2 regions of the Paenibacillus sp. FSL L8-0333 genome follow, and region 1 is predicted to be linked to the other one. Evidence: riboswitches for the same ligand, from Rfam matches in the RefSeq annotation. Region 1 holds a riboswitch; the other holds the start of a gene.
The links. Region 1 has a riboswitch for preQ1 ahead of queF (preQ(1) synthase). Riboswitches for the same ligand answer to the same signal wherever they lie in the genome.
Positions count from the first base shown of each region.

Region 2: it holds a riboswitch for preQ1, as region 1 does, so the genes downstream of both, NYE72_RS06120 (queuosine precursor transporter) here and queF (preQ(1) synthase) in region 1, are expected to answer to the same signal.

Region 1 covers NZ_CP150186.1:3,700,240-3,715,303, forward strand. The annotation lists gene NYE72_RS16465 (ABC transporter permease) at 1-573, opposite strand, end outside; gene NYE72_RS16470 (sugar ABC transporter ATP-binding protein) at 645-2,144, opposite strand; gene NYE72_RS16475 (class I SAM-dependent methyltransferase) at 2,370-3,215, opposite strand; gene NYE72_RS16480 (DMT family transporter) at 3,248-4,162, opposite strand; gene NYE72_RS16485 (zinc-dependent alcohol dehydrogenase) at 4,305-5,441, opposite strand; gene NYE72_RS16490 (VanW family protein) at 5,523-6,341, opposite strand; gene NYE72_RS16495 (cysteine hydrolase family protein) at 6,342-6,863, opposite strand; gene queE (7-carboxy-7-deazaguanine synthase QueE) at 6,999-7,721, opposite strand; gene NYE72_RS16505 (6-carboxytetrahydropterin synthase) at 7,714-8,196, opposite strand; gene queC (7-cyano-7-deazaguanine synthase QueC) at 8,196-8,858, opposite strand; gene queF (preQ(1) synthase) at 8,888-9,361, opposite strand; PreQ1 riboswitch class I at 9,525-9,568, opposite strand; gene NYE72_RS16520 (hypothetical protein) at 9,888-10,223, shown strand; gene murB (UDP-N-acetylmuramate dehydrogenase) at 10,287-11,198, opposite strand; gene NYE72_RS16530 (ABC transporter ATP-binding protein) at 11,349-12,149, opposite strand; gene NYE72_RS16535 (iron ABC transporter permease) at 12,205-13,239, opposite strand; gene NYE72_RS16540 (iron ABC transporter permease) at 13,239-14,294, opposite strand; gene NYE72_RS16545 (iron-hydroxamate ABC transporter substrate-binding protein) at 14,515-15,064, opposite strand, start outside.
Region 2 covers NZ_CP150186.1:1,388,352-1,403,415, reverse strand. The annotation lists gene NYE72_RS06165 (nitronate monooxygenase family protein) at 1-586, opposite strand, end outside; gene NYE72_RS06160 (energy-coupling factor transporter transmembrane component T) at 593-1,396, opposite strand; gene NYE72_RS06155 (ATP-binding cassette domain-containing protein) at 1,389-2,246, opposite strand; gene NYE72_RS06150 (energy-coupling factor transporter ATPase) at 2,231-3,031, opposite strand; gene NYE72_RS06145 (SDR family NAD(P)-dependent oxidoreductase) at 3,032-3,853, opposite strand; gene NYE72_RS06140 (MaoC family dehydratase) at 3,856-4,197, opposite strand; gene NYE72_RS06135 (MaoC family dehydratase N-terminal domain-containing protein) at 4,172-4,573, opposite strand; gene NYE72_RS06130 (thiolase family protein) at 4,570-5,721, opposite strand; gene NYE72_RS06125 (AMP-binding protein) at 5,718-7,199, opposite strand; gene NYE72_RS06120 (queuosine precursor transporter) at 7,478-8,191, opposite strand; PreQ1 riboswitch class I at 8,202-8,247, opposite strand; gene NYE72_RS06115 (methyl-accepting chemotaxis protein) at 8,615-10,303, shown strand; gene NYE72_RS06110 (YnfA family protein) at 11,260-11,586, opposite strand; gene cobS (adenosylcobinamide-GDP ribazoletransferase) at 11,741-12,556, opposite strand; gene cobU (bifunctional adenosylcobinamide kinase/adenosylcobinamide-phosphate guanylyltransferase) at 12,553-13,101, opposite strand; gene cobT (nicotinate-nucleotide--dimethylbenzimidazole phosphoribosyltransferase) at 13,098-14,159, opposite strand; gene NYE72_RS06090 (aminotransferase class I/II-fold pyridoxal phosphate-dependent enzyme) at 14,255-15,064, opposite strand, start outside.

The DNA of each region.
Region 1 (15,064 bases):
GTAACGCCCAATAATCGTCTTAGACAAGATTATGCTTGCGATCATACCGAGTAATAAGAAGATAACGATGGTGTTGGGTATACCGGGGATCATTTTACCCATGGCGATCTTGGCAAAGATCGGATCATCGTTGAAATAAATGGGTTTGGCTCCTGTGATGACAAGCGACAAGCCTTTGGTGACCATCATAATCGCCAGAGTGGCGATGAAGGGTGGGATGTTCATCTTCGCCACCATCAAACCGCTGATGAAGCCGCACAGTGCTCCAGCCAGAATCCCACCTACAATGCCTAACGGGACGGGCAGACCCCAGAAGGTAATAATGACTCCAACCATAACAGATGAGAATGTCATTACAGTACCCAGAGCGAGGTCGATGCCACCCGTTATAATAACAAAGGTAGCTCCAAGCGCTAATACTCCGATTACAGCTGTAGAAACTAGAATTCCGACAAGATTTGAGAATTGAAAAAAGTTACTGGAGGATAAAGAGAATACGATGACCAATATGATCAGACTTGCAAATGCCAATAATTTTTGTTTGAATCCGGATTGCCCTCCCGTTTGCTTCATACCCGCTGGCTGACTAATCTCTTTATCCGCGATCTTCATAGTCCTGACACCTCCGGTTAACTCTTGAACAGTTATGAACGTTTCGTCGCATATTTCATAATCGCCTCCTGCGATGCTTCTTCTGCGGGGAGTTCTCCTGTTATACGCCCTTCACACATAATGATAATCCGATGGCTCATTCTTAGAATCTCAGGAAGATCTGAAGAAATGATAATGATCGCCTTCCCTTGACTCGCAAGCTGATCCAGCAGCTTATAAATTTCACTTTTCGCGCCTACATCAATACCTCTTGTGGGCTCATCGAAGATGAGTACATCACAGTCTCTCGTCAACCACTTGCCGATGACCACTTTCTGCTGATTACCCCCGGACAGAAACTTAACCTTTTGACCTACACTTGGAGTTTTGGTGGCTAGCGCTTCAACATGCTGCTCCGCTGAGCTTCGCATCTCCCGCTCCTTCATCCAGCCAAATGAATTACGGAATTTATAAAAGGAGGCAATCGCATTATTCATGCTGATATCCATATCCACAAGCAGTCCGAAACGTTTACGGTCTTCGGACAAATACCCAATACCATGCTGTACCGCTTGATGTGGCTGACGTATACGAACCGATTTTCCATGGAGCATAATTTCACCCTCATCGATGGGATCGGCACCAAATACGGCACGAACAACCTCGGTACGTCCAGCTCCCATTAAACCAGCGAAGCCCAAAATCTCACCTTTATACAGATGAAAGCTAATATCCTTGAACGCATGCCCTCTAGAAAGATTCCGAACTTCTAAGACAACTTGCTGAGTCTGTTTCGCAATCGTTGGTTTCGACGTTTGATATAATTCACGTCCAACCATCATGCTGATGATCTGATCAATCGTTATTGAATCGGTACGAACGGTATCTACATAACAACCATCGCGCATAACTGTAATGCGGTCTGTAATTCGCTTCAATTCATCCATGCGGTGAGAGATATAAATAATTCCCACACCTTTATCTCGTAGCTGCTCAATCATTCGAAATAACTCGTTAATTTCTGTATCTGTTAACGCGGCGGTTGGTTCATCCATGATCAATACCTCGGCTTGGAAAGACAAGGCTTTAGCGATTTCAACCATTTGCTGATTAGCAACGGTCAGATCTGATACCAAAACTCTGGGATCCAGCTTCAGATTCATTTGATCAAACAAAACCTGAACTTTTCGGTTTATCTCTAAATCATCAACGAACCATTTCAGAGCTTTTCGCGGCTCTCGTCCAATGTAAATGTTCTGGGCGACCGTAAGATGAGGCATTAAATTCAATTCCTGATGGATGATACTAATTCCAAGCTCCTGTGCTTCACGGGTATTAACAATTTGCACTTCATTTCCCTTGTACCACATTTGACCAGCATCCTTGGAATAGACACCTGTCGCAATCTTCATAAGGGTAGACTTGCCAGCGCCATTTTCTCCTACTAACGCATGAACTTCTCCACGCTTCAGCTCAAATTGACATTCATTCAAAGCATGAACACCTGGGAAAAACTTGTTGATTCCCTCCATACGAAGCAACACTTCGTTCATTTTGATATCCACCTCAAATTCTTTGAGAATGCATTAACCCTTAAAGTAATCGCTTACAATCCGGAATGTAAAATCATTGTATTCCCTATAAGTTGCCATTGTAATGGAATAATCTCCGTAAAAAAGTTTAAAATTTTATGTTTTACACACAAAAAAACTGAACCGAGAGCACCTCAGTTCAGCACAAATGTTATATCCTAAAAAATCACATGTCAGCGATCCCTCTTACAGGCTTGCGCCATTTCCAGCCACCAATGTGAAGGTCTTAGGAATTCCCTTATCATACACGTCGGAAGATAGATTAGGTTCTTCTACTAATTGGCGGATCACTAGTCCGCTATTAGCTGCAGCGGTTACAATTTCTCCGAGTGTCCAGCGGCGCCAATACACAACACTATGCTCTTGTTCACCTGCTGGTGTACCTGTGGAAGGCAAATACTTGGAATAGGATACCTTCTTCTCTTCCAATGATGAGTCAAAATAATCTCCGTTTACTTTGTGTTTGCGTACCTTCGCAGTAGATCCCTTCGAGGAAATAAGCTTGGTCGTTACCGGATGAAAATCGCGGAGTACAAATACGCCTCCAGGAGAAAGCAATCGGCGAGCTGTTTCCATGAATAGTGTAAGGTTGGTAAAGTAATGAACAATTCCTAACTCCGCGAAGACGATGTCATATGAACCATCAAGGACGTCTTCTGGCAGCTTAAGAATATCTGAGACGATATAGGTTAGTGGTACCCCTGCTTCTTGGGCAAGATCAGCCGCATATCGCGCATTGGCTTCCGAGAAGTCAGCAACCGTTACTTCCGCACCTAGTAATGAGAGTGCCACGGCCTTCATTCCGTTTGAGCCCATTAAATTCATCATTTTCTTCCCCTTCACCTCTCCAAAAAAAGAAAGGAGCGGGTAAAGCTTTGCACTTGGTTCCTTTATTAATTTTGCAGCTGCTTCTGACGGTGTACCAAACCGAGTTACCCAAGCGGTATAAGTATCTTCGTTCCATAGTTCTTCGCTTGTTGGCACAGCGTTTTTTTCTGCCTGATTATTTGAATATTGATTCTGCTCTTCCATCCATTGCTACCCCTTTATGTGTAAAATATCTGTTATGAAGCATTCTGAATGGCATCAGCCATCCGGATAGTTTTCCTTCTTCCCGCGTACAAATATACTGCGAGTCCAATCATAACGAGCAGCCCACCTGCCCATTGTAAGGTTGTTAGCTGTTCACCCAAGAGTAAATACGCTAAGATACTGGCACCCACTGGTTCTCCTAAAATGTTCATTGAAACCGTAGTCGCAGATACATATTGTAGTAACCAATTAAACAAAATATGGCCAAACACCGTTGGCACCACTGCTAACAATACAAAGATTCCCCATTCCTTGGCCGGATAATTAAAAAAGGAAATCCCCATGAACAGATTGTATACGGCGAACACGCCAGCGGCTGACAAGAAGACAATCAAGCTATATAAATAAGAGGGCATGCGCACCACTAGCTTTTGACCGATCAGCATATGTACAGCTACCGCGACAGTGCCTCCGACCGATAATAGATCACCTTTAAGATTATCTGCAGAGATTCCAATATCACCCCAGCCGATAAACACGACACCGCCAATTGCAATGCCAAGCCCTAGAATAGCAGACAGAGCTGTCTTTTCCTTATACAAAAAATAAACACCCAGCATAATAAATACAGGCTCCAGCGCCATGATCATTGTTGAACTAGCTACCGAAGTATACTTTAATGATCCCATCCATAGCAAAAAATGCAGCGCAAGCATTGCGCCTGAAAGGATGAGCATTAGCCAGTCTTTTTTACTTAGAGCAAAAGCAGCTCCACTATAGGGTCTTGCAAAAGGCAGCATCAGCAGTGAGGTAAATAATAATCTGTACATGCCTTGTATAGATGCAGGTGCATCAGACCATTTAATAAAAATGGCGGAAAAAGAGATGGCCACAATCCCTATCAACATTAATAGTGGAATCGGAAGTGGCGGTTTTTTAAGTTTCACATGTTACGCGTCCTTTCAATATCTTAAGTCACTTATGTTAATTTAACGCAGACCGTGAAAAAATGCATCTTTTTTCATAAGATTTCACTAAAAAAAGCACAAGCAATGTCATTTCTGACGAAAGCTCATGCTTCTTAAAAGGCTAGGGCTTCAGAACAACCTTGATGCAATCTTCTTTTTTCTCACTAAAAACGTCATAGCCATGCTCCGCTTTACTAATTGGCAGGCGATGCGTAATGATATCTGTAGGATCAAATTTATTTTCTTTAATCATCTTATACAGCAACGGCATATAGTGAATCACCGGCGCTTGTCCCATCTTTAATGTGATGTTTCGTTCAAATAGCTGACCCAGCGGGAACATATTGTAATTAAGTCCATAGACCCCTACAAGCTGGATGGTTCCGAATTTACGTACGATATCCGCGGCCATTCTGAATGCACTGAGCGAGCCCCCTTGCAGCTTCAGAACCGTTTCCACTTTCTCCAAGGCAGATATTTTGGCATCTAGACCCACACAGTCAATAACCACATCTGCGCCCCCATGAGTGATCTCCTTCAAATGAGCCCCAATGTCCTTGATCTCTTCGAAGTTATAAACTTCAACATTATTGGTCAACTTCGCATGTTGCAATCGGTAGCCGATATGGTCAACAGCAATGACTCTAGAGGCTCCTTTGATCCAGGCAAACTTTTGAGTTAGCAGTCCCACGGGCCCGCAGCCGAGAACAATGACCGTATCTCCCGGCTTCACTCCCCCGCTTTCTACTCCCCACCAAGCAGTAGGCACAATATCAGATAAGAAAAGAATTTTCTCATCTTCCATTTCTGCATCCTCCGGAACTACAAAAGGCCCAAAATTACCATAAGGTACCCGCAGCAATTCAGCTTGTCCGCCAGCAAAACCGCCATAAGTATCGGAATAACCAAGATAACCGCCTGTGTCCTTGGCGTCATTAGCATTGTCGCATTGGCTCTCCATCTCATGCTGGCAGAAAAAACACTGCCCACAGGCGACATTAAAGGGGACGATGACTCGGTCACCTTTTTTGACTCTAGTTACGTCAGGTCCCACTTCCTCAACAATCCCCATCGGCTCATGACCAATAACATAATCATCATGCATACCTGGAATTTCTCCGTTATAAATGTGCAGATCCGAGCCACAAATCGCCGTAGTGGTAATCCGAACAAGAATGTCATCTTTTTTCTCAAGCTTCGGATCAGCTACTTCTTTAACTTCCACTTTTTTCTTCCCTTGGTAGGTTAGTGCTTTCATGCTGTTAATCCGCTCCTTTGGAGATGGTCTAGAGATATAACGATCATACCTTTCTATGTTATATCCCTAAGCCCTAACCTCTTATCCATGAAGAAGCGGAGAATACATCATCAGTGCGTAATTATCAGTTACAGCTTCATCTCCAATTAGATCTCCAGATCGGGTATATACTTTTCGACTGATCTTATTACTGCGTATATATCCGCCCCAAGGCTCTAGACTAATCCTATGATCACTTTCGTATACTTCATAATCATAAAGCGCCTGCTCATTGCATCTCCATTCCCCGTGTAAATGGCTATCGTCCAGCCAGAGCTTTAGTTGATACGTTTGAGCGGTGTTATTTTTCAATTGAAGATCCAAATAGTTATAAGAACAGGTCGCCCCGCTTCCAAAAGGTTGTGTACGTTGTTCATCTGGAAATACATCATAGCTGTGACGATGCCGTTCCATAACGGTAAGTGGTGTGTGCAGTGCCATCCAATAGATCAGATTAGACAACTGGCATAAGCCTCCTCCAACCCCGGAATGAAAACCACCATAATGCAGCACCATACCCTCCAGATACCCTTTTCGTTTAGTGGGCTTACCAATACTTCTCCAGTAGGAAAAAGTCTCCCCCGGCTGCACAACAAGTCCATCCAGCTTCGCAATTGCCAGCCGTAAGTTAGTAATTTTATTGTATTGAAGCAGCATATCTACATTCCGAAGACTTCTTAATAACGGGGTAGCATGAGTCATAGCTGCATAAGATAATGTTTCATCCGTACGCTGCTTCGCTATTTTGCTTCGTCCAGTGTACCATTTCAAATATCTTTTCCAAATAAAATATCGTTTGCCAGCAAACAATCTAAGGCGAGAACGCTGAATAGGCTTCATGGCAGCCTGGGGTGTATTCATCTAGAACTGAACCTCGCTTTCAGCTCGTAACTGGGCGAATCTACCTCCAATTATCGCATTATGATGCTTAACGATCTCCCTACTACTCAGAACCCCATTATCAAAGGTGCTATGAGCATCTGAAACCAGTACACTTTTATATCCCATGCTGTATGCGCGTCTTATTGTCGTATCCAGACAGAATTCACTTTGCATCCCACAGATCACCAGATTCGTGATCCCGAGCTTTTGGAGTTCATCTTGCAATTCCGTTCGGTGAAAAGCATCCCAAGTAGGCTTCTCAACGATAACTTCGCCTTCCTGCGGTGTGATGCGGTGACTGATCTGCCAAGTGGGTGTACCTTTTGTGTACTCCTCATCTTCGGTATGTTGAATATACACAATAGGAGTACCTGCTAATCGAGCTTTTTGCTGAAGGGAGACAATCCTGTCCATCACACCCTCTTCATCGTACAGCTTTAGTTCATAGGAGAACATGGCTTCTTGAACATCGATAATTAATAATGCTGTTGATTGTTCCAAATGAATAACCTCCAAGAGCTTTTTTCAAAATCATACCAGAAACTGGGACAGACTATCTACCTACTAGAAGTTACAAATGTTAAAAATAAAAACCGAGCATCTGTAAGCAGATACCCGGACGATTTCATCAATCTTTTATTTGCCACGCTTATTATGCCAGATCAATGCATGCAGCTGTGGAAGTACACGAACCTTGTTCATATCCGAATCCACGATTACTTTATTAAACAACCACTCCAGCCTTCCCAGAAGTCGAGCAGAAATGTTGCCCTCTTCCGTGACATCATCATTACCAGGCTGCAGAAAGAGCTGCACATTCGGATATCGCTGGTGAACGTTTTTCGCATAATCAAAATCCTTATCATCAAACACTACGACCTTCAAGCTATGCGTAGAACGACCCAGTTTCTCCATCTTACTCATGATGTTATCTAGCATTTCCCAATTCGTTGTCATTCCTGAGCTTGGAGGTTTAGGACTGATTGTCAGCACATCCACGTCATTGAACCAATCCTGCCATTTACTCCCCTGAGTTTCTATCGCTGCTTTTATTCCACGCTCATGAAGCAGGTTGATGAAGGTACCCATTCCTTCACCAATCAAGGCAGGATTACCGCCTGAAATCGTAACACAGTCGAAATTATCTCCAGCTAACGCCAATAATTCATTTATGATTTCTTCTGCTTCCATCATGCGAACCTTATTCTTAGCCGTACCATCCCAAGTAAAAGCGGAGTCACACCAGCCGCAGCGATAATCGCAGCCATAGGTGCGGACAAACATCGTCTTCACTCCAATTACCGCACCTTCGCCTTGAATAGTTGGACCGAACATTTCAGTTACAGGAATCTTACTCACAGTCACAGCCTCCATACAAACGGTAGGATGGCCCTTCATCCGGAACATCTTCAGCCAGCACCTCTGCCCAAGAGGTTGGAGTCTCCCATAGCTTTACCGAGTATAAAGGCAATCCTGCTTGCTTAAGCTTGTAGGCAATATATGAAGACATATTCTCCACTGTGGTGCGGAAAGACAATAAGGCTACTTTGGAGCCCGTATTCGTTAACGTCTCTAACACAGGTTCATTTCCCATAGCAAGAAAAGCGTGATCTAAACGATCTACAAGGCTTTGTTGTACTGTCATTTTGATATCGCTGAAATCAATGACGAAGCCTTCATCCGAGTGGCCTTCCGCGGCCATAGGTTTGCCCTTAAGCACTACTTCGAGCTTATAAGTATGTCCGTGCAGATTGCTGCATTTCCCTTTGTGTCCCACTAACTGGTGTGCCGCATCGAACGTAAATATTTTGCAGACTGAAACCTCGTTAAGCATTAAGAGCCGGCCTCCATTCTCTCCGCCTCATATTGCTCAAGACCACGCTGACGCAATAGACAGGCTGGACAAGTACCGCAGCCACTGCCAATAATACCGTTGTAACAGGTCAGTGTGTGTTCGCGAACATAATCAAAATACCCCAGTTGATCTGCCATTTTCCACGTTTCTTTTTTATCCAGCCACATTAGGGGAGTGTGGATCGCAAACTCATAGTCCATAGATAAGTTCAGCGTAACATTCAATGATTTCACAAAAACATCACGGCAGTCCGGGTAACCGCTAAAGTCCGTTTGGCAAACCCCAGTGACGATATGGGAGTACCCCAGTTGTTTAGCTAATATTGCGGCAAAAGATAAAAACAACAGATTTCGTCCATCGACGAAAGTACTTGGAAGCTCATCCCCTTCCCCAGCCACGATATCAATATCCTGACGGGTAAGAGCATTGGGTGCCAGCTGATTAAGCAGCCCCAGATCAAGAATATGCTGTTTTACATTAAACTTAGCTGCTATCTCTGTTGCAACTTCGATTTCAGCCGCATGACGTTGATTATAGTTGAAGGTAACTACCTGCACTTCCTCATACTGCTGCAATGCCCAAACCAGGCAAGTGGTGCTATCTTGTCCGCCGCTGAATACGACGAGTGCTTTTTTGTTCATATGAATCTCTCCTTATCACAAGTTGGAATTTAGCGGTTGTCCACTTTTTCTGGATAGAGGTCGTGATTGATTAAGCGGTGTTCCGCCATCGCCTCATACTTCGTACCCGGTCTTCCATAGTTGCAATAAGGATCAATTGAAATGCCTCCGCGCGGAGTGAACTTGCCCCATACCTCAATGTAACGCGGATCCATCAATGAGATCAGATCATTCATAATAATGTTGACACAGTCCTCATGAAAGTCACCATGGTTGCGGAAGCTAAACAGATACAGCTTTAATGATTTGGATTCCACCATTTTTTGTTCAGGAATATACGAAATATACAGCGTGGCAAAATCCGGCTGACCCGTTACAGGACACAAGCTAGTGAACTCAGGGCAGTTGAATTTAACAAAATAATCACGTCCGGGATGTTTGTTATCAAACACCTCCAGAATGTCTGGATCATAACCAAACTTGTACTGTGTTCCCTGATTACCAAGCAAAGTAACTTCTTGCATTTCCTCTTTCAATCTTCCTTCTGACACGACAAAAAACCCCTCTCTTTTCCTTCGGCCTTGGCCGGTAATGGAAAGAAGAACGAGATTTCGAAAACTTGGCTCCACTAAGAAGAAACGGAAGCAACGTCCGGATAAAGGACAGCAACCGCTTGTACTGTTTAATATATTCTTAGTTTTTTATAGAGGGAGTTCGCGAACCTCTCCTGCACAACTTTAGTGCAGACTTCTTCTTAAAGCATAAAGCATATTGCGTCTTGAACTATACCATGGGTAGCCCGCTCCTGACAAGTTCTACTCTTTACTGTTACCTTATACAGATCAGCAAATCACTCCAGATTAACGTGGATAGACCTGCGTATGTAGAGATTAGGAAGCTCAAAACCAATGCCAATTTGATTGTGGATTTCTTTTTAATGACATGAATTATTCATATGGTTAATTAAGATGCGGCAAAAAAAAGGATTCAAATCCTAAGAAAAGGGTAACTTATTCATAATAATCTTCGAGCTAAGGGTGGGAGCATTTTATGGAACAAAGTATACAGCAGCTTATGGATTGGCTTAACAATCATTTGAATGAAACAATCGCTATTGAAAAGAAAGAACTTCGTGATTTGGATAAAGTTCATTTCAATTTAGAGTCCGTAGATTTCCGGAGTGCAGACGATGTTATTGATGAATATCTTGGAAGTGCACTGATATTAAGAGGTTTCGGCAGCACACTTAACGCCGATGGTGAACTGGTATCCCTGCCACAATCCACTTATGATTTAGCTGTTGAAGGTCTTCAAATCGTAGACTTAGCCGACCGCAAGGCAGAAATAACTACGGACAGAGCTAATTACACCCTTTCAGTAGATTAAACGAACATGATTATGATAAGCAAAAAGAGCCCACAGCGATTGCGGGCTCTTTTTGCTTATCATTTATTCTTCTCCAATGATCTCCACTTCAGTTTCCAGCTCTACACCGAATTTATCCTTCACAGTCGCTCTTACATGGTGGATTAGCCCGATGTAATCACTGGCTGTTGCATTATCTGCATTCACAATAAATCCCGCATGCTTCTTGGATACCTCAGCACCGCCGATTCTTGTACCCTGTAAGCCGCTCTCTTGAATTAACTGACCTGCAAAACGGCCTGGAGGCCGCTTAAATACACTCCCACAGGATGGATACTCAAGCGGTTGCTTCGATTCACGTAAATAAGTTAGTTCATCCATTTTTGCCTTGATCGTTAAAACATCACCGGAAGTCATAGCAAATTTGGCCTCAAGTACAATGTACTCACCGCTTGCGAACACGCTTTTTCTGTAACCCCATTGCAGCTCATCACCTTGCAGAGTTACCAATTGCCCGTTCTTATTTATAGCTAGTGCACTATGCAGGACATCTTTGATCTCACCGCCATAAGCACCTGCGTTCATATAGAGCGCTCCACCAACTGTTCCTGGAATGCCACAGGCGAACTCAAGACCCGTAAGCTCCTTATCAAGTGCATATCTGGAAACATCAATTATTTTGGCACCACATTGCGCATATAAGAGATTGTCGCGAATCCCCATTTCGGTCAGTCCTGCCGTTTGCAGAACGATCCCACGTACACCTCCATCACGGATAATCACATTGGAGCCATTCCCAAGTACCGTAAGGGTTATCCCATTTTGTTCTGCATATGTAACGATCTTTTGAATTTCATCATAAGTAGCTGGTGCAGCCAAAATATCAGCTTTGCCGCCCATTTTAGTGTACACGTGATCTTTTAAATTCTCATGACTTTTCACTTTTCCTGCAGTCATTAGCTGCTCTAGGTCATCTTGAATTTTGTCAATATTCATGTTTTCATGCTCCTTTAACCATGTATAAATGATGGTCCTTGATCTATTTTAAAGAGTTATTATGAAATTGTAGGCAACCACAACTGTAACAACGAACAGGCTCCCTTGTCAATGACGGGAGCCTGTTCGTTGTATGATTTTAGATGATAATTACACAGCTTTATAGGCAGCAAGCTCGTAAGGAAGACACAGTGGCACACCCGTACGTGGATCCGGAACGATATCCGCTTCAATTCCAAACACTTCCCGCAATACATCTGGTGTCATAACCTCAGTAGGTGAGCCTTCGCTAACCACAGTACCGGACTTAATCGCTACCATATGCTGCGCATAACGAGTAGCATGATTCAAATCATGCACGACCATGATGATGGTACGACCTTCTTCCTCATTCAGCTTTTGCAATAGCTGAAGAACTTCGAGCTGATGCGCCATATCTAGGAAGGTTGTAGGCTCGTCAAGGAATAAAATATCTGTTTCTTGAGCTAACGCCATAGCGATCCATGCGCGTTGACGTTGTCCACCTGAGAGACGGTCAATAGGGCGATCATGAAAAGATTCCATGCCCGTAACAGAGATGGCGTTGGAGATGATGTTGCGATCCTCAGCGGTCATCGTGCCAAATCCCTTCTGATGAGGGAAACGACCGTAGCTGACCAGCTCAGATACCGTCAGACCGTCAGGAGCCGTTGGGTTCTGCGGTAGAATCGCTAGCTGCCTAGCAACCTCTTTAGTTGAAAAGTTATGGATCGATTTGCCGTCCAGCATTACGGTGCCACTCTTCGGCTTCATAATCCGGGCCATCGTTTTGAGGATTGTAGATTTACCGGAGCCGTTAGCACCTACTAGTGCAGTGATTTTTCCCGTAGGGATAGACAAGTTCAATCCTTTAACTATAGTAGCCTCTGCATACCCAATACTTAATTCTTCTGTATTCAAACGTTCTGACATGATCTACAACTCCCTTAAAAGTTTTATGGAGCTATGCTCCTAAGTATGAACTAATTTACGCTTTAGACTTGGCGAGTAAATATAAAAAGTAAGGTGCGCCAATAATCGCAACCACAATGCCAGTCGGAACTTCCGCAGGTTGCAACACCCATCTGCCGATGGTATCAGCGGTAATCATAAGAAGCGCCCCTGTCAAAGCACTAGCAGGTAATAACACCTGATGACGGGGTCCCACGAGCCTGCGAGCCAGGTGTGGTGCTATCAGGCCGACGAAGCCAATACCTCCGCTTACTGCGACGCAGGAGCCGGCAAGCGCTACGGCTGTTACCAGAAGGAGAATACGTTCCTTCTCCACACGCATTCCTAGACCTAATGAAGTATGGTCCCCTAGATTCAATACATTTAGAACCCGGGCTTTATAGAAGGCGAACGGTAACAGAATCACGATCCAAGGCAGCAAAGCAAGGACGAATCTCCAATCCCCACCCCATATTTTCCCGGCGATCCAAGTAGCTACAAATTGATAATTATTAGGATCAAGCCTAAGTGCCAATACAAGCTGGCAAGCATTGATTCCTGCAGCGACCGCAATCCCGATAAGGATCAGCCTTGTAGGAGACAGACCATCTGCCTTCCGGTAGGCAAGAATATAGATTAAAGCTGCGGTCAGGCCAGCCCCACCAAGCGCTAGGAGAGGCAAGACAAATACCGGAGCTGCGGTTGTAGCCGGAAAGAACGAGATGAAAATGATTACAGCAAAACCTGCACCAGCACTTATGCCCAGCGTAGCCGGTTCAGCGAGTGCATTACGTGCGAGACTTTGTAGAATACAGCCTGACACTGCAAAGCCCGCTCCAACTAACAATGAAATTACGATGCGGGGTAATCTGAAATCAAATAAAATAAGCTTTTGCTGATGTGTTCCATCACCCAGCAGTGTATGTAATACCTCCAGTGGGGATAGACGCATAAACCCTGTATTCATACTGACTATAAACACCACGACGATCAGTATAGCAAGGAGCGATAACACCGTTATGGTGCGTGTGCGGCGTTCTTTTTCATCTGGAGTAAGGGTTATTTTGGGCATTACAGCTCCCCCTTCCGCTTACTCGCTAAATAAATAAAGAAAGGTACGCCGATGATGGCAATTAAGGCTCCTAGCGGTGTCTCATACGGTGCATTTATCATTCTTGCGGCAATATCTGCAAAGATAATCAATAAGCTCCCCAGAACAGCCGAGCAAGGTATAATCCAGCGGTAGTCCACTCCAACGAAATAACGTGTAACATGTGGAATAATTAGTCCTATAAAAGCAATCGGGCCAACCGTTGAAACCGCACTTCCAGCTAAGATAACCACAACAATCATACATGCCAACTGAACTAACCTTGTCCGCTGCCCCAGACCAACCGCAACTTCTCTTCCTAAGCTGAGCAATGTAACGGATCGTGATAACATCATCGCTGCAATTAAGGCTACGGCCACCCAAGGGAATATAATCTTGATCTGAGTCCAGCTAGCTCCCCCCATCCCACCGGCTAACCAGAAGGCTATATCCTGAGATAAGTTGAAAAGAATAGCTACTCCCTGACTAATAGCAACCAATAAAGCACTAACTGCCGAACCTGCTAGTGTCAATCGCAAGGGGGTCAGGCCATTAAAAGAAAGCGAACCGATTCCGAATACGATAAAAGAGGCCACAGCGGCACCGATAAAGCAATACAACATTAGTGAAGTGAATGAGAGTGAGGGTGCAAAAGCAAATACTATTGCCAGCGCTACTCCTGCTCCTGCATTCAAGCCTAACAGCCCTGAATCCGCAAGCGGGTTTCTTGTCATCCCCTGCATGATAGCCCCTGCTACTGCGAAGCAAGCACCGACTAAGGCGCCAGCAATAGCACGTGGAAATCGCAGTTCTCTGATCACCTGATGTTTTTGTAAATCTGGATTGAAATGAAATATAGCTTCCCATACTGTAGCTAACTTGATATCTGCCGCACCCACTGAGACCGAAAGTGCCAATCCGAAGGCAATAGCAGCAAGTCCAAAAATAAGAATACCAATGGCAGCTGCCGGTCGGGTATGTAGAGCTTTTTTGGGTTCATTGTTAATACGATTTGCGAAATCTGAGGGTGAAACCATGGGTTGTCTCCTTATTCAATAGTTACAATGGTTTATATGATAACAACAATCATTCTCATTATCGCAAAAATATTTATGTTGTACAATTGCAGGAACGATTTTTCCGTACTATGGGATTGGTTTATAAAAAAATGGTGCAGATCTTTGTATCACGAGATACTTGATCTGCACGCCCTTCCCCACCGAAATGATCAGTCTCATTCATGGTGAATTACGACTTTTATTTCACAAGACTTTTTAGCACATCGTCAATGATTTTGCTGCCAGCGTTCGCACCACTGTAAAGCCAGCTGCTTGTTGAGCTCATTTCATGCACATTTCCAGCTTTTACAGCTGGGATGCCCTTCCAAATTGCACTATCTAAGATCTCCGAACCCTCAGTCTTATCACTATTTACAAGGAAAATATGATCTGCAGTCAGCTCAGAAAGCTTCTCTAGCGAGATCGGATTCCAAGTTGCTCTTGTTCCTACTGGGATCTCTGTTACTAAGTTAGGCAGCTTTACGCCAAGGTCTGTATATAATACAGCACCACTGCTGCGGGTTTCGTCTACAATATAGAAGTTTTTTTGCACCAACCATAGAATAGCCGCGGACTCTTGTCCAATAGCTCCTGCAAGCTGTTCTTTCGCAGCCGCTGCTTTAACATCATAATCTTTAATGGCTTTTTCTGCTTCAGGGGTTTTGTTCAAAATCTCACCAATCTTGAGCAAAGATTTGCGCCAATCTTGATTTAGTTCATCCCCAATTACATAAGTGGGTGCAATCTTA
Region 2 (15,064 bases), 2.3 Mb from region 1:
CGATTCCCTCAGCCCCAAGCGCATGAGCAGCCATCCATCCACGGCCATCTCCGATCCCTCCTGAAGCAATCACAGGGATATTAACCGCATCGACCACTTGAGGAACGAGCACCATGGTTCCAACATCGTCACGCCCTAAGTGACCCCCGCCCTCTTGCCCAACAACAATAACTGCAGAAGCGCCTAATTGTTCGGCCTTTTGGGCTTGTCTGCGTGAGGAGACGAGCACGAGCGTTTTAATATCGGTGGGCAGTAACATTTCCAGTATAGGGGCTGGATTCCCTCCAGTGAGGCTCACCACGGGAACCTGCTCGTCGATGGCGACCTGCACCCGGTCTTCATAACCAATCCCATGCATGCCGATAGCAAAATTAACACCAAATGGCTTGTCTGTTAGTGTTCGTACCCGCCGTATTTCTGCACGTAAGGCCTCAGCATCCGGAAGACTCATTGCTGTGACCTGACCCAGTCCACCGCTATTTGAAACCGCAGCCGCGAGGTCTGCATAACCTAAATAAGCAAGTCCTCCTTGAATAATAGGATATTCTATGTGCAATAACTCCGTAATACGGGTGTTCCATTTCATCTTCATCTACACCTTTCCTATCTTTAAGCAAAGCAGAATCACGGCAAATAAAAGGGCAACTCCCCCTGCCAGATAATCTATCTGCTGAAATTGCAGTCTTTTAAAAGAAGTCCTTCCTTTACCATTACCATAAGCACGCGCATCAATTGCATAGCTCAGCTGTTCAGCACGTTGAATCGTTGTGAAGAGCAGAGGAATAATGATCGGAATGTACGCGTATATCCGTTTAGGCAGTGACAATACTGTAAGATCATAACCTCTAGCCTTTTGTGCGAGAAAGATACGATCAAGCTCCTCCTTGAGGGTAGGGATAAAACGGATCGCAATCACTATCATTAAAGAGAACTGTTCTACGGGTACCCCCAATTTGGATAGAGGGGCAAGCAGCTTTTCCAGACCATAAGCTAAGTCCAGCGGCTTAGTAGTTAAGGTTAGAACTGAGGCTAACAAGATGAGCAATATAATACGCCATACAAAACGTAATCCTGTTCGCAGTCCCTCTTCAGTCACCTCGATAAAAACCCATGACCAGAGAACCGTCCCTTTGGTGAACACGGCATTGTAAACAAAAGTAAACAATAAAATAAATAATACCGGCCGCAGCCCTCGCCAAAAAAAATGCACAGGAACTTTCGACAGTAACAACATTCCCAGTACAAAAAAGGTTGCAACAACATAACTAATCCCCGTTCCAAGCATCATAAAGCTAAGCATGAGTATCACGATACTTACAAGCTTTGTACGAGGATCTAAACGATGAAAAATCGAATGTGTCTCCACATATTGACCGACTAATACGGAATCAGCCATGCTCTTGCCCCCTCGAATGCCAAATCGGCAAAATCGCTTCGAGGATATCCTGCTCTTTACAGCTGGCAACTTCAATCTTCTGGTCAGATAATTCCTCCATTAGCTTCAAGAGCTGTACGGGTTCAGGCAAGGATAGTCCAAGTTCCAGCAGTAATTCTTCCTTTTCCAGAAACAATGTTCTGATATCATGATGCCCTTTTAACTGACCTTCATGAAAAACAATGACCTCATCCGAGTATTCGGCAACATCATCCATCTGATGCGAAACGAAGAGGATCGTGTGATTGTCTTGTTGCTGCCATTCCTTTAGTAGCTTCAGCAAAGACACTTGGCTAGCAGGATCGAGACCCGCTGTCGGTTCATCCAAAATCAGCAGCTTCGGATTTGTCATCAGTACAGAGGCAATAGCTACACGGCGCTTTTCACCACCGCTTAACTGGAATGGATTTAAGGGGAGAATTCCCTCAGGCAAACCCACTTGTGGCAAAATCGTTTCAATCGCCTCTGTAATTTGCTGACGTGAAGCGCCCTGTTGATTCAGAGCAAAAGCAAGCTCCTTATACACCGTTGTTTCGAATAGCTGATGCTCCGGATATTGAAAAACGAAACCCAACTCAGGGACAACCTTTAAGCGCCCTTTGGCATCTCTGCTGGCAGGCTGCTGATTAATCCAATAGTCTCCTTTTACGGTGGGAATCAAGCCCTTCAGCACTTTGACAAAGGTAGACTTTCCTGCGCCTGTTGGACCGATAATAGAAATCCATTTGCCCTCAGGAATAGTGCAGTTTATATTGTGCAAAGCCACATGATCGGCATAGTTCACACTTAGATTTTTTAATTGGTAGACCATTGTGATCGAATTATCCCCTTCCAATCGGCTGTTAGCGGTGCTGCTGAATGGAGCAATGTATGTACACGCACTGCGAAGGGCAGATGTAATTGATAGTCCGCAACAGGCATGGTTTCAAAAAAAGTTAGTGGATCGCCGTCAAACTCAAGTCGTCCTTGGTGCAGGAGCAATACGCGTTCTGCTGCAAGCACTTCCTCCATATGGTGGGTGATATGAATAAGGGTCAGGCCTTGACGATGCAGCTCTTGCATGATGGAAAGAACCTGCTGTCTTCCCTGAGGATCAAGCATTGAGGTAGCCTCATCAAAAATAATGACTTGCGGGCGCATCGCCAATATAGCTGCGATAGCGACACGTTGCTTTTGACCTCCAGATAACTGATGTGGCATAGCCTCCAGATAATCCTCCATTTGAACGGCCTGCAAGGCATGATCCAATCGGCTGCGCATTTCCTCCCTCGGCACACGGATATTCTCCAAACCAAAAAGCACCTCATCCATAACGGTTGTGGTGATAAACTGATCCTCTGGATTCTGAAAAACAAAACCGATTTGCTGATGGATCTCCGCAAGATCCGTTGGTTTTGCCGTGTCCAAGCTCTTAAATTGTACAGCCCCTTTTCGTGGCAGCAGCAGTCCGTCCATGAGCTTTGCAATAGTGGATTTGCCAGAACCATTCGCGCCAACTATCGCCACAAACTCCCCTGCTTCTATCGTAAAGCTAATATCCTCCAGGAGAGGTTGTCCCTTTTTATAATAAAAACAAACTTGATCGAAGGTAAGCATTTATTCACTCCCCTTTTGAAGGTGCCAAGCAGCAAAAAATGCCTCAATGCTGTTCTCGGAAAATGCAGGTGCAGGCTTCTCCCATTTTGTCACTTTTGATCCATTCACAGCAAAGATTTCACCGGTTAAATCCGCGTCGGACTCCCTCAATAATGCAGTCACGAAGGAAGCAATAGCCTCCGGGTCACCTATTCTCCAAAAGTCAGGCAAAGGTTCATTCCGACTGGCATGTTTTTCCCTCAGATGGTCAATTATAGGTCTGGTCATATCCGTTAACGCCGCTGGAGAAATCGCATTGACCCTAATCTGGTCACGTTTCAGCTCTGCTGCGAGCGTCCACATCATGCCGAGTATTCCAGCCTTGGCTGCACTATAATTCACCTGACCCACGGAACCTGCTAGTCCAGCAGCAGAGGTCATCAACAGGATATCCCCACCTGTCTCACGCATATGTGGTAATACTCGTTGAATGCTATAATAGGTGCCATTTAAATGCACATCCAGAACAGTCTTCCACTGTTCATCCGTCATACGCTGACATTTCTGATCCTGCAAAATCCCCGCGTTAGCTATCAACACCTCGATACGACCGTATCGGGCAATGACCTCATCTACCATGGCAGTGACTGCGACTGGATCGGCTACATTAGCAGCGTACCCTAGCGCCTCTCCGCCTGCCTGGCGGATCTCGCGCACAACCTCATCAATTAAGACTTGTTTCGTACCATTTACAACCACTATATAACCTGACTTGCCAAGCTGCATGGCAATACTACGTCCGATCCCTCTTGTTGCACCAGTAATTAAGGCTACTCTATTCATCACTACACCTCTTTCACTGCAAAAGCTCCCGCAGCAATAACATCGCCAGCTTCTGTTGTAAGGATCACTTTCACAAAGCAGTCGTCAGCTGCAAAATCAAAAATCACGACACTATCGACCTCTATAGGCTTATGAAATTTCATATCATATTGAGTGATCCACTGTGTAGGGTGCTCAGCAATATACAAGGATTGAGCTAATCCCATAAGATACATCCCATGTGCGATGGGTCGCTCCAAACCAGCCTTAGCTGCGGCCTCTGCATCTAGATGTATAGGCGCCAAATCTTGGGAAGCAGCTGCATATTGCCGGAGTGCCTCAGCAGTTATGCACTTTTTTATCATGATCATCACCTACCCGAATTAACACCGTTTCTGCGGTGACTATAAGCTCACCCTCACACCTACAAACCAGCGTATGTGTGTAAAAAGTCAGTTTACCCTGTCTTCCTTCTTTTTGCACCTCGCCCGTTAACGCTAATTCACAATCCAAAATCATCCCCGCCGTAATCGGAGCCTGATATGAAAATTTCTGAGTGCCGTGAAGCAAGGGTTCACCGATGATTAACCAAGGAATATCGAAGTCTTGCCAGAAAATAATAGGCATCGTCGTAGGAGCGATCAGCTTTCCATTTATCGTCTGCAAGGGTGCTTCAATACTCTGTGCGTAGTCCGAAATCCATTCAGCAGTCATATGGATCTGATGTCGGACACTGTTCATTCTATAACCTCCACGAGTGTTGCCAGACCTATCCCGCCGCCGATTCCCAGAGTAGCAAGCCCTCGTTGGTAAGGAGCATTTTGCATTTCAGCACATAACCGAGTCATTAAAATAGCCCCGGAAGCTCCGTATGGATGGCCTATTGCTAATGCCCCCCCGCCAAGATTGACCTTTTCCTGTGGAATTTGAAGCTCATTCAGTGAAGCCAATACTTGTGAAGCAAAAGCCTCGTTAAACTCTACGATATCTAAATCGGCAACGGTAAGCTTTTGGCGTTTTAACACCTTTTGCACAGCTGGTACAGGCCCTATCCCTAAATAGTTCGGATCTACACCCGCAGCTTGCGCATCCACGACCCGTAAAATAGGCTTCAGCTTAAGCTGCTGGCATTTCTCCCGAGACATCATTAATAGAAGCGCTGCGCCATCATTAATAGGACAGGCATTTCCAGCAGTGACGGTACCCTTTTCTTCAAAAATTGGCGGCAGCTTTTGCAGCTTGTCCAGACTCGTATTTGCCCGAGGACATTCGTCGGTGTTCACCCACTGCCCCTCTACCTGAAGAGGTACTATCTCCTGCTGAAACCGGTCACTTTGCTGAGCATGAACCGCCTTTTGATGGCTTTTTAAGGCATATTGATCCTGCTCTTCTCGAGAAATCCCGTATTTCCTAGCTACATTCTCTGCAGCAATTCCCATATCCGGATCACCGTAAGAGCTAGGCGTAAAATGTGCACGGGTATATAGCTGTGGAACCCCCATTAACGTCTGTGGTTTAGCCATTTTCCATGGAGCACGGCTCGTACTTTCGACACCACCCGCTAAATAAATCTCACCAGCGCCGCTTTGAATCAGTCTTGCTGCTATATTAATTGCCTCTATCCCAGATCCGCACTGACGATCCACGGTGACTCCCGGAACCGAAACAGGCAGCCCCGCTTCAAGCGCAGCTACCCGGGCAATATTACCTCCTGGGCCCACAACATTCCCAATAATGACATCATCGATCAGTTTTTTAGGCAAGTTCGTTTCGGCTACAATATGCTGAATAAGCGGCGCCAGTAATGCTTCCGGCTCAAGTGTACTTAATAAGCCACCCATTCTGCCAATCGGTGTACGTTTTGCCATGACAATTACTGCTTCTATCATACCATCGCTCTTTTCACATAGTCTTTCATCGCTTGCCGGGCAATTTTGCCACTGCTTGTATAGATAAATTCATCCAGGGTTAGCAGCTGCTTCGGCGCTTTGTAGCTCGCTAAATACTGGCGGCAATAATTCTTAATTTCGTCGACAGATAAATGCTGCTCTCCGCTCCACTTCACGAGGGCTATCAGCTGTTCTCCCCAGTAATCGTCAGGCACGCCAAGCACCATCACTTCATCTATTTCCGGAAGAAACTCCAGCACCCTCTCTATTTCTTCCGGATAAACGTTCAGCCCTCCGGATATGATTTTATTCTTCAAACGTCCCGCCATATATAAATAACCAGCTTCATCCTGATAAACATAGTCTTCTAAAACAAGCCATCCCTCTCTAAAAGCTGCTGCTGTCTCATTCGGCAATTGATGGTAGCCTAAAAATATCATATCACTACGCACATATAGCTGCCCAATCTCCCCAGGAGGGACTTCCCGGAACTGGTCATCACGAATGGAAATTTGCACCCCGGGATAAGGTTTGCCTACAGAGGTCGGATTATGCTCGGTCAGAACATCCAAATAACTAATATAGCTCGCTTCTGAAGAACCGTAGGATTCATAAAGACGCGCTCCACCAAACACTTCCATGCCCCTTTTCTTGGACAACTCCGACCACTTTGCACCTGAGCTAATAATCGCATCCATCTGTATCTGCCCAGGTACAGCCTGCAACATCATGGATTCGATCATTGTTGGTACGACGAACAGCACCACGCCCGGAATTTGCCGGCACAGCTCTAACACCTGCGTGGCACTAAATTTTTGTGTGATATGAAAGGTTGCTCCACAATATAGACTCTGCATTGCGGCGAATAAGGATAGGGAATGCACAAATGGACCTGGTGCCAAAACATCCTTCATAGCGTCCAATTCAAAAGCAATATTCGAGACCTCAAAGCTTTTTAACCATGATAAATGGGTACGCATATAACCTTTGGGCAACCCGGTTGTGCCTGAAGTAAAGCCAATAAATAATAATTCATTCGTCTCATCCAACTCAGCCTCCGGCTTCAGGGCAGCCAGCCACTGATCATAGGAACCTGTTCGTTCATTTGAGAAGGTCAATGTTGGGATCGCTTGATCCTTGAAGACCAGATTCTTTGCGGCTTCCGGCTCGGCAAAAATCATTGTCGGCTGGCACTGCTCTATAATAACCTGCAGTTCATTAGCACTCCATTTGGGATCTAAGGGGATGGGAACACAGCCCGCATAAATCGCCCCCAAGAAAACCTCAACAAATTCAATACGATTCGTAGATAAAATCGCGACTTTGTCATGCCTCAGACCCTTTTGCTGTAAGCCATTCGCGATTCTCCGCATCGTTTTTACTAATGTGGCATAGGTATGACTTGCTTGGTCATGGGTTAAGGCAATGCTGTCGGGCTGCTGTGCTGCATGACGCAGTATAGGAACTACTAGATTCATCCTTGATCACACCTGTTCGTAATTTCTGTGACTACCAATTATATACATTTTCTTCAATCGGACTGCCCCGCAAGTCCAGCCCAGACTAAAGTATATGTGTTAAGCGCCATCGCAGGCGCTCCTGTTAAACTAACCCGCTAGAATTGCTATGATAGCTTATTTTAGCTTTATATTATTTTTATGTACACATTTTCATGTAACTATTAAGTCCATCTTACAACTAAAAAAATAGCCAGCACGCATCGATTATGATCGGTACGCGCTGGCTGTATTGTTGTTTAGTCCTTCTTTTGAACGGTCGATGGTGTACCCTCTTCAGAAAAAGTAAAGGTTCGGGCGATATATAAGATAGGTGTGCTTACTGCGGTTAGTAAGAACTTCGCTAGATAAGTTGTAAGCAAAATTTCAAGCCATACATTCCAGTCATACAAGCCCGCAAACGCAATGGTGCAGAAGATAAGTGTATCCACAAAGGAGCTAATCATCGTACTGCCGTTGGAACGAATCCACAGCTGACTTGAGGTGCTGTAATATTTACGAATCCAAGAGTACAACCGAACATCTAGGAACTGACTAATGAAGTAAGCAGTAAGACTACCCAAAGCTAGTCGAGGCATCAGCCCAAAAATCGTCTCCAAAGAAGACTGAGCGATATCGGTCTCCTGTGGCTTAAATACTAGTACCATCTGCATAATGACTGTAGTCATAAGCAAGGTGAAGAAACCAAACCAGACCGCTTTACGTGCTTCCGCTCTTCCGTACTTCTCATTAAGCAAATCGCTGGTCATATACAAAGTGACATACATCGTATTTCCGAGTGTCATCACAATATCAAATGGCATAGCAATCGTCTTAGCTACCTGAATGTTAGCAATTACAGTAGCAATACCTACCCAGGCATACATTCCACTTTTCCCGAACAGGCGGTAACAGAGTAGAAAAAAGGCAAAATTGACAATAACAAATAAAACTCCCCACAACAAATTAAACATATTACTGAAACTCCTCCTAGTTTTGTTTACGCGGGATGGTTACGAACCGCGGCTTACATTATTAAATTTTTGGAACAAAACATTAATACTCTATCACAATAGCGCTTAACAATCCATAAAAATAATATTTTTATATGAAATTGGTAGTTCCAGTTCTTTTTTTTCGACAATTATCTAAAATAGTCAGCAATAATTCATTTTTTTCAGAAAAAAATGCTCTATAGGACAAAACTTTCACTATTCATCCAGAGGTTAATTCTATAGAATAGTATCAAACACCTTATTCCCGATCCATTTAGTAGAAATATGACATAACTATGGAATATATCTCGGGTCGCCAATTTCCAGCAGTTGGCATGGAGTATCTAGTGAAGACCAAAAAAAGAAATGACCTCACCGTCCATAAAAAAAGGAGAGAACGATATGTTTCGTATCAAGCATTCGATCAGTCGCAAATTCACGCGTTTATTATTTGTTGTTCTGTTGCTCACGTCTCTTTTGTTAAGCACCAGCTTCTACTTTATCTCCATCAATATCTTCAACAGCTATGTTATGCCACAGATTAACAAAATCCTTACTGCCGCTGCTCAGGACGTATATAAGAATCTCAACGTAATGCACGCCCAGCAAACGCTAAATAAGAACGAACAATCTGCCACCAATCTTGAGTTCTATTTTCAGGATAAGAGGAAACAACATGGAGTGGAAACCATTTTTCTGGTCAATCTGAAAGGGAAAGAAGCTGAGATTCTATCCGCAGATCACGATGCAAAATTGCAACGGGCAGAAAGTGTCACCGTATCCTCTGCAATGCAACAAGCCTCTAAAGGAAAAACTGGACTAAGCGATACATATAGCGACGCGCATGGTATACATAAAACAGCTTATATCGGTATTCCCGGAAGTACGATGATCATCGGTGTAAGCAGTGACGTAAGCTTCATTCAAGAAAAAACAGACAGCATTCTATGGACAAGTGCCGGCATCACACTTCTGACGTTGATCATCGGCCTAACTGGTGCATGGTTTATGAGTGTGCGTATAACACGTCCAATCTCAAAACTGGCAGCTTATAGTGCCCGGCTCGCAGAGGGAGATTTCACCGAAGAATTATCAATTAAAGGAAATGACGAAGTTGCACAGTTGTCCGTAAGCTTCCAAGCGATGACCCAACGCCTGAAAGAAATGATCGGACATGTACTGGTAACCTCTAATACTGTCGTTGCAGATTCCAACTCTTTAAAAGAACGTGTTGAGGTTCTCAATGATATGGCAGAACACTCCAGCTCATCGGTAGTAGAAATCGGCAAAGGTAGTACGACTATCGCTAGCAGTGCATCAGATAACTCGAGAGCAATGGAAGAAATCAATTTAGGCATTCAAAGTATTGCCTCAGCAGCGAATGAAGTCACGGAGCAAATCAGTGAGGCTTCCGCTGAAGCAAGTGGCGGTAATGAAATTGCTCAAAGCGCTGTGCTGCAAATGCGCCAGGTTGAACGTGCTTCCCTACAGTCGCTGGATCAGTTACAAATCATGAATGAGCGTTCAGTAATGATCGGAGAAGTCGTTCACAGCATTACTGAAATTACGAAACAGATCCAAATGCTGTCGCTGAATGCTTCAATCGAAGCTGCACGCGCAGGAGAGCATGGACGCGGCTTTGCTGTTGTTGCCGGAGAAGTACGCAAGCTGTCTGAACAATCCCGTAACGCAAACGAACAGATCCGTGACTTCCTACTTGGCCTTCAGGAAGATATGAGCCGCTCCGTTACTGAGATGAACCACGTGAATTCTGAGGTTGCCTCTGGAGTCGGCAAGGTAGCAGAAGCAGGTGATGCCTTTAATCACCTCTTGATCCTTATCCAAAGCATCAATCACAGCATCCAATCCGTATCTGCGGCTACACAGCAAATCTCGGCAAGTACAGAAGAAGTCAGTGCTTCCGTCGAAGAAACTGCACAAATTACATCAAGATCGCAAGAAAGTGCGGACACACTCGCTGCTAACTCAGAGCGGCAGCGCGTCGAACTGGAAGGCCATGCAGAAACCGTAAAACATCTGTATGAGCAAGCCAAGAAACTCCAAGAAGCTGTGCAGCAATTTAAGATTTAACGCTTGTAAACTAAAAACCCCCGTTCACACGAAAGTGTTGAAGGGGGGTTTTTAGTTTATGGCTCGCTAGCGCTTGCTGAGGTCTCGTTTAGACTCGGCTGCATGCGCTAGGCTTGCGCGGAGCTCTCGCTTAGACTCAGGGTGCATGCGCTAGGCTTGCGCTAGGCTTGCGCGAAGCTCTCGCTTAGACTCATCACGCCATTTGCTGCTGGCTTGCGGACTCAGATGCCGCTATTACTCGAAAAAATGCCATTTGGAGGCTTTTTCGGACTCGAGAGATGCTATTGCCTCATAATCAACCCAGACTCAGCCTTTTTTGTTCAAATAGCGCCTCTGGTGTCTGAAAACGCTCCAAAATAACCCTTTTTTCGCAAATAAGGTCTCCTGAGTCCGGAGCCAAGTTACTCAAGGTTCCTCCATGGATGCTACCTACTGCAAATTACTCTAAGTTCATCCGTGGTGCTACCTACAGCAAATTACTCAAAGTTCCTCCGTGGATGCTACCTACAGCTAATTACTCTAAGTTCCTCCGTGGATGCTACCTACAGCAAATTACTCAAAGTTCCTCCGTGGATGCTACCTACAGCAAGTTACTCAAAGTTCCTCCGTGGATGCTACCTACAGCAATAGAATCAGCTACATGCACTAGCTTGCGCGAAGCTCTCACTTAGACCTCAGCACGCTATTTGCTGCTGGCTTGCGGACTCAGATGCCGCTATTACTCGAAAAACTACCATTTGGAGGCTTTTTCGGACTCGAGAGACGCTATGGCCTCATAATCAACCCAGACTCAGCCTTTTTTGTTCAAATAGCGCCTCTGGTGTCCGAAAACGCTCCAAAATAACCCTTTTTTCGCAAATAAGGTCCCCTGAGTCCGAAGCCAAGTTACTCACTCAGTAAAAACTAGGTTACTCAGCTTTCATTCAGCTTTTATGGCTAAGCAAACATCACTCAACTTAGTGTCGCGGTGCCCAGAGGATGACCGATACACCGATCACACAAATACCTGCTCCGACCCAGTCATATACGTCTGGTGTCTTCTTGTCTACAAGCCATCCCCATAAGACCGCGAGCACGATAAACACCCCGCCGTAAGCCGCATACACTCTGCCGAAGGAAGGGAATTTCTGCAACGTAGGGATAATCCCATACGCTATCAGAATCAAGGACCCCACTAAGCCGTACCAAAGTGGCCTTGATTCTCTCAACCATAACCACACTAAATATCCGCCACCGATCTCAGCAAGGCCAGCAATTATAAATAGCAGAATGGCAAATAACATGTCATCCCTCTTCCCTGTCAATCTCCTAAAAACGCAAAGGTTACTCATAACAAATTGTACTCAAGGTTCATCCGTGGTGCTACCTACAGCAAATTACTCAAGGTTCACCCGTAGAGCTACCTACAGCAAACTACTCAAGGTTCATCCGTGGAGCTTACATTAAATTGTACTGGAGCAGCAATAACACTAGCAGCAGCACAACCTCCAGCAGCTCGTTCAGCGCGCCGTACACGTCGCCGGTGAGCCCGCCGAGCCGGCTGCTGATCCGCCGCGCAGCTGCGGTGCCGCAGGCCAAAGCCGCGACCGGCAGCAGCAGAGCTGCCGCCAGATGCAGCGGCCACGCGGCTAAGCCAGCGCCGAGCGCCAGTGGCGCAGCGGCGGCGGCCAGCGAGAGCAGCGCGGCGACTGCCAGCGCGCGCCGCTCATGCGAGGAAGCTAGGCCGGCGAAGTTCGCGGCCAGCCCCTCGTCTCCACGGGCAATGGGATAACGCACCATTGCCCGCACCATATACCAGCGGCTCCAGACCGCTGGTACCAAGAGCAGCGGCAGCTCGTAGTAGGCGTAGCCTTCGATTAGAGCTGCCAGCAAAGAAGCTTTAAACAGCAGGAGCAGCACGCAGGCGAGTACGCCCATCGCACCCACACGGCTGTCCTTCATAATCTCCAGGGCACGCTCCCGTGGCCGATAGCTGAGCAGACCATCTGCGCTGTCCATCCAGCCATCAAGATGCAACCCGCCTGTGAGGCTTACCCACAGAATCAGAGTGATCACTGCTGCTGGCCAAGCAGGTAAAAGCAATCCCGTCAGGGCTGCTCCAGCAGCTACGCACAGCCCAATTGCTGCGCCTACCATGGGATAGAAGATCACACTGCGGCGCAGCAGTTCAGGAGAGAACCCCGGATCACCTTTTACAGGAAATCGGGATAAGAACTGAAAGGCAGCTACGGCCGCATCCCTACGCTCCCTCATAAACGATACTCCCTGCTCTTAAGCTCAATCGGAATTCCAACAGTTACTAGAAAGACCTGTTCGCATTGCCGAGCGATCAGGGCGTTCATTCGTCCCGCCAGATCACGATACAATCGGCCAAGCGCATACTCCGGAACAATCCCGTCGCCAACCTCATTAGTGACCAGAATAAGCGTCCCTTGAAAAGAACGCACACTGTCTTCAAGTCTTGTTATCTCACTCTCAACAAGCTCTTGCCTATTTTCAAAACCTTCCACGGCCAATAATGCATTGGATAACCATAAGGTTAAACAATCTACGAGCACCGCTTTTTCACCCGATAATCGCTTTAGCAGATCTGGTAAATCATACGGTTCCTCAAGCGTCTCCCAAGCGTAACCACTTTCCATTCGTTGATGCTGATGCAGAGCAATCCGTTCCTTCATTTCGTCGTCAAAAGCCTGTCCGGTTGCTACATAGAAGGCCTGATCTGCCAGTGAATGCATCAATTTTTCTGCAAAACCACTTTTACCGCTACGTGCGCCTCCCGTTACAAGAATGCTCATCGTTGACCAGCTCCAGAGATGCCTGCACTTTCAAAGGTTGCCATTTCGCTCAAAATGCGGCAGATCGCCTCGATTAAATGAAGGCATAATACTCCCCCTGTTCCCTCACCCAATCGCAGACCGAGATTAAGCAGCGGTTCAAGTCCAAGCTGCTCTAGCATTAGCTTATGACCCCGTTCTCCTGATACATGAGAGGCTATCATATAAGCGATGGATTCAGGTGCAAGGGCTTTTGCCACAAGCGCTGCCGCCCCCGAAATAAAACCATCCAAAATGATAGGTGTCCGATTAGCAGCCGCACCAAGAATCAGTCCCGCCAAGCCAGCGATTTCCAGTCCGCCAACTTTAGATAATACATCCAACGGATCTGCTGAATTCGGTTGATTTACCTTTAAGGCGCGTTCCACCACTGCAATTTTATGTAGTAAACGTTCATCATCAATTCCCGTTCCTCGTCCCACAGCTACTTCAGGGGCTATTCCTTTGAGAGCACATAGAATGGCAGCACTAGCCGTAGTATTCCCAATGCCCATTTCGCCTGTTATAAAAATCTCCGTTCCGTTCTTAACCGCTTCCTGCGCAACTCTTATCCCAACAAGAAGAGCATTCATGGCATCCTCACGACTCATCGCAGGTCCCACAGCCATGTTATCCGTTCCCCGGCGCACTTTACGATCAATCAGATCAACATGACCGAGATCGCCGTTTATGCCGATATCAACAAACTGTACCTCTGCCCCAGCTTGACGTGCCAATACATTCACAGCCGCTCCACCGCTGAGAAAGTTATGGGCCATCTGCAGCGTGACTTCCTGTGGAAATGCGCTAACCCCTTCGCAGCATACCCCGTGGTCAGCAGCCATCACAACAACTGTTCGTTTGGTGAAACTAGGCTGCTCTGTACCCGAAATTCCAGCGAGCTTAACAGCGAGAGGTTCCAATTGTCCCAAACTGCCCGGAGGTTTGGTCAGAATGTTCAGCCGATGCTCCGCCTTGAGGATGGACTGATCATCAGCCGGTATGATTTGTTTAATTACCTCTTGAATATCTGAAAACATAAAATTACAACCTCCTATTAAATGTATCCGTATAACCTATTCTATCTCATATTCGCAGAAAAGCCCCCATCTATGATAGAGGGGGACTTCTAGAATTACAACTTCACTTTCATAAAATCTTCGATTCTCTCCAGCGCCTCCGTCAATTTTTGTAAGGAAGCGGCATAGGAGCAGCGGATATACCCCTCTCCGCCTGCTCCAAACACATGACCCGGAACCGCAGCGACACCGACCTCCCTGAGCAGCTGCAAAGCGAAGTCTTCTGATTTCATTCCGGTATGAGCGATGGAAGGAAAGGCATAAAAAGCGCCCGCCGGTTCGTGGCAAGGTAGTCCGATGGATCGAAATCCACTAACCAGCAGCTTTCTCCGCTCATCGAAGCATTGCTTCATGTGTTCCTTATGCTGCATTCCGTTGCGCAATGATTCAATCGCAGCAATTTGACCGAGCACCGGGGCACACATCGCAGTGTATTGATGGATTTTTAGCATCGCAGCAATTAATTCTCGATCGCCACAAGCATAACCCACTCTCCAGCCAGTCATTGCAAAAGCCTTGGAGAAGCCGCTAATCACAATCGTCCTTTCCAGCATCCCGGGAAGAGAGGCGATGCTGACATGCTGACTGTCATACGTAAGCTCGGCATAAATTTCATCTGAAATGACCAGTAGGTTATTCTCTTTTACAATCTGTGCAATAGGCAGCCAGTCTTCATAAGTCATTACTGCACCTGTAGGATTAGTCGGAAAATTCACCATAAGAAGCTTGGAACGCGGGGTAATCACCTTCCGTAACGCTTCAGCAGTAAGCTTAAACCCCTGCTCGGCCGAAGATTCTACCTCCACCGTAACCCCCCCGTTCAAATGGGTAATCGGCGAATATGCGATATAGCTCGGAGAAGGGAC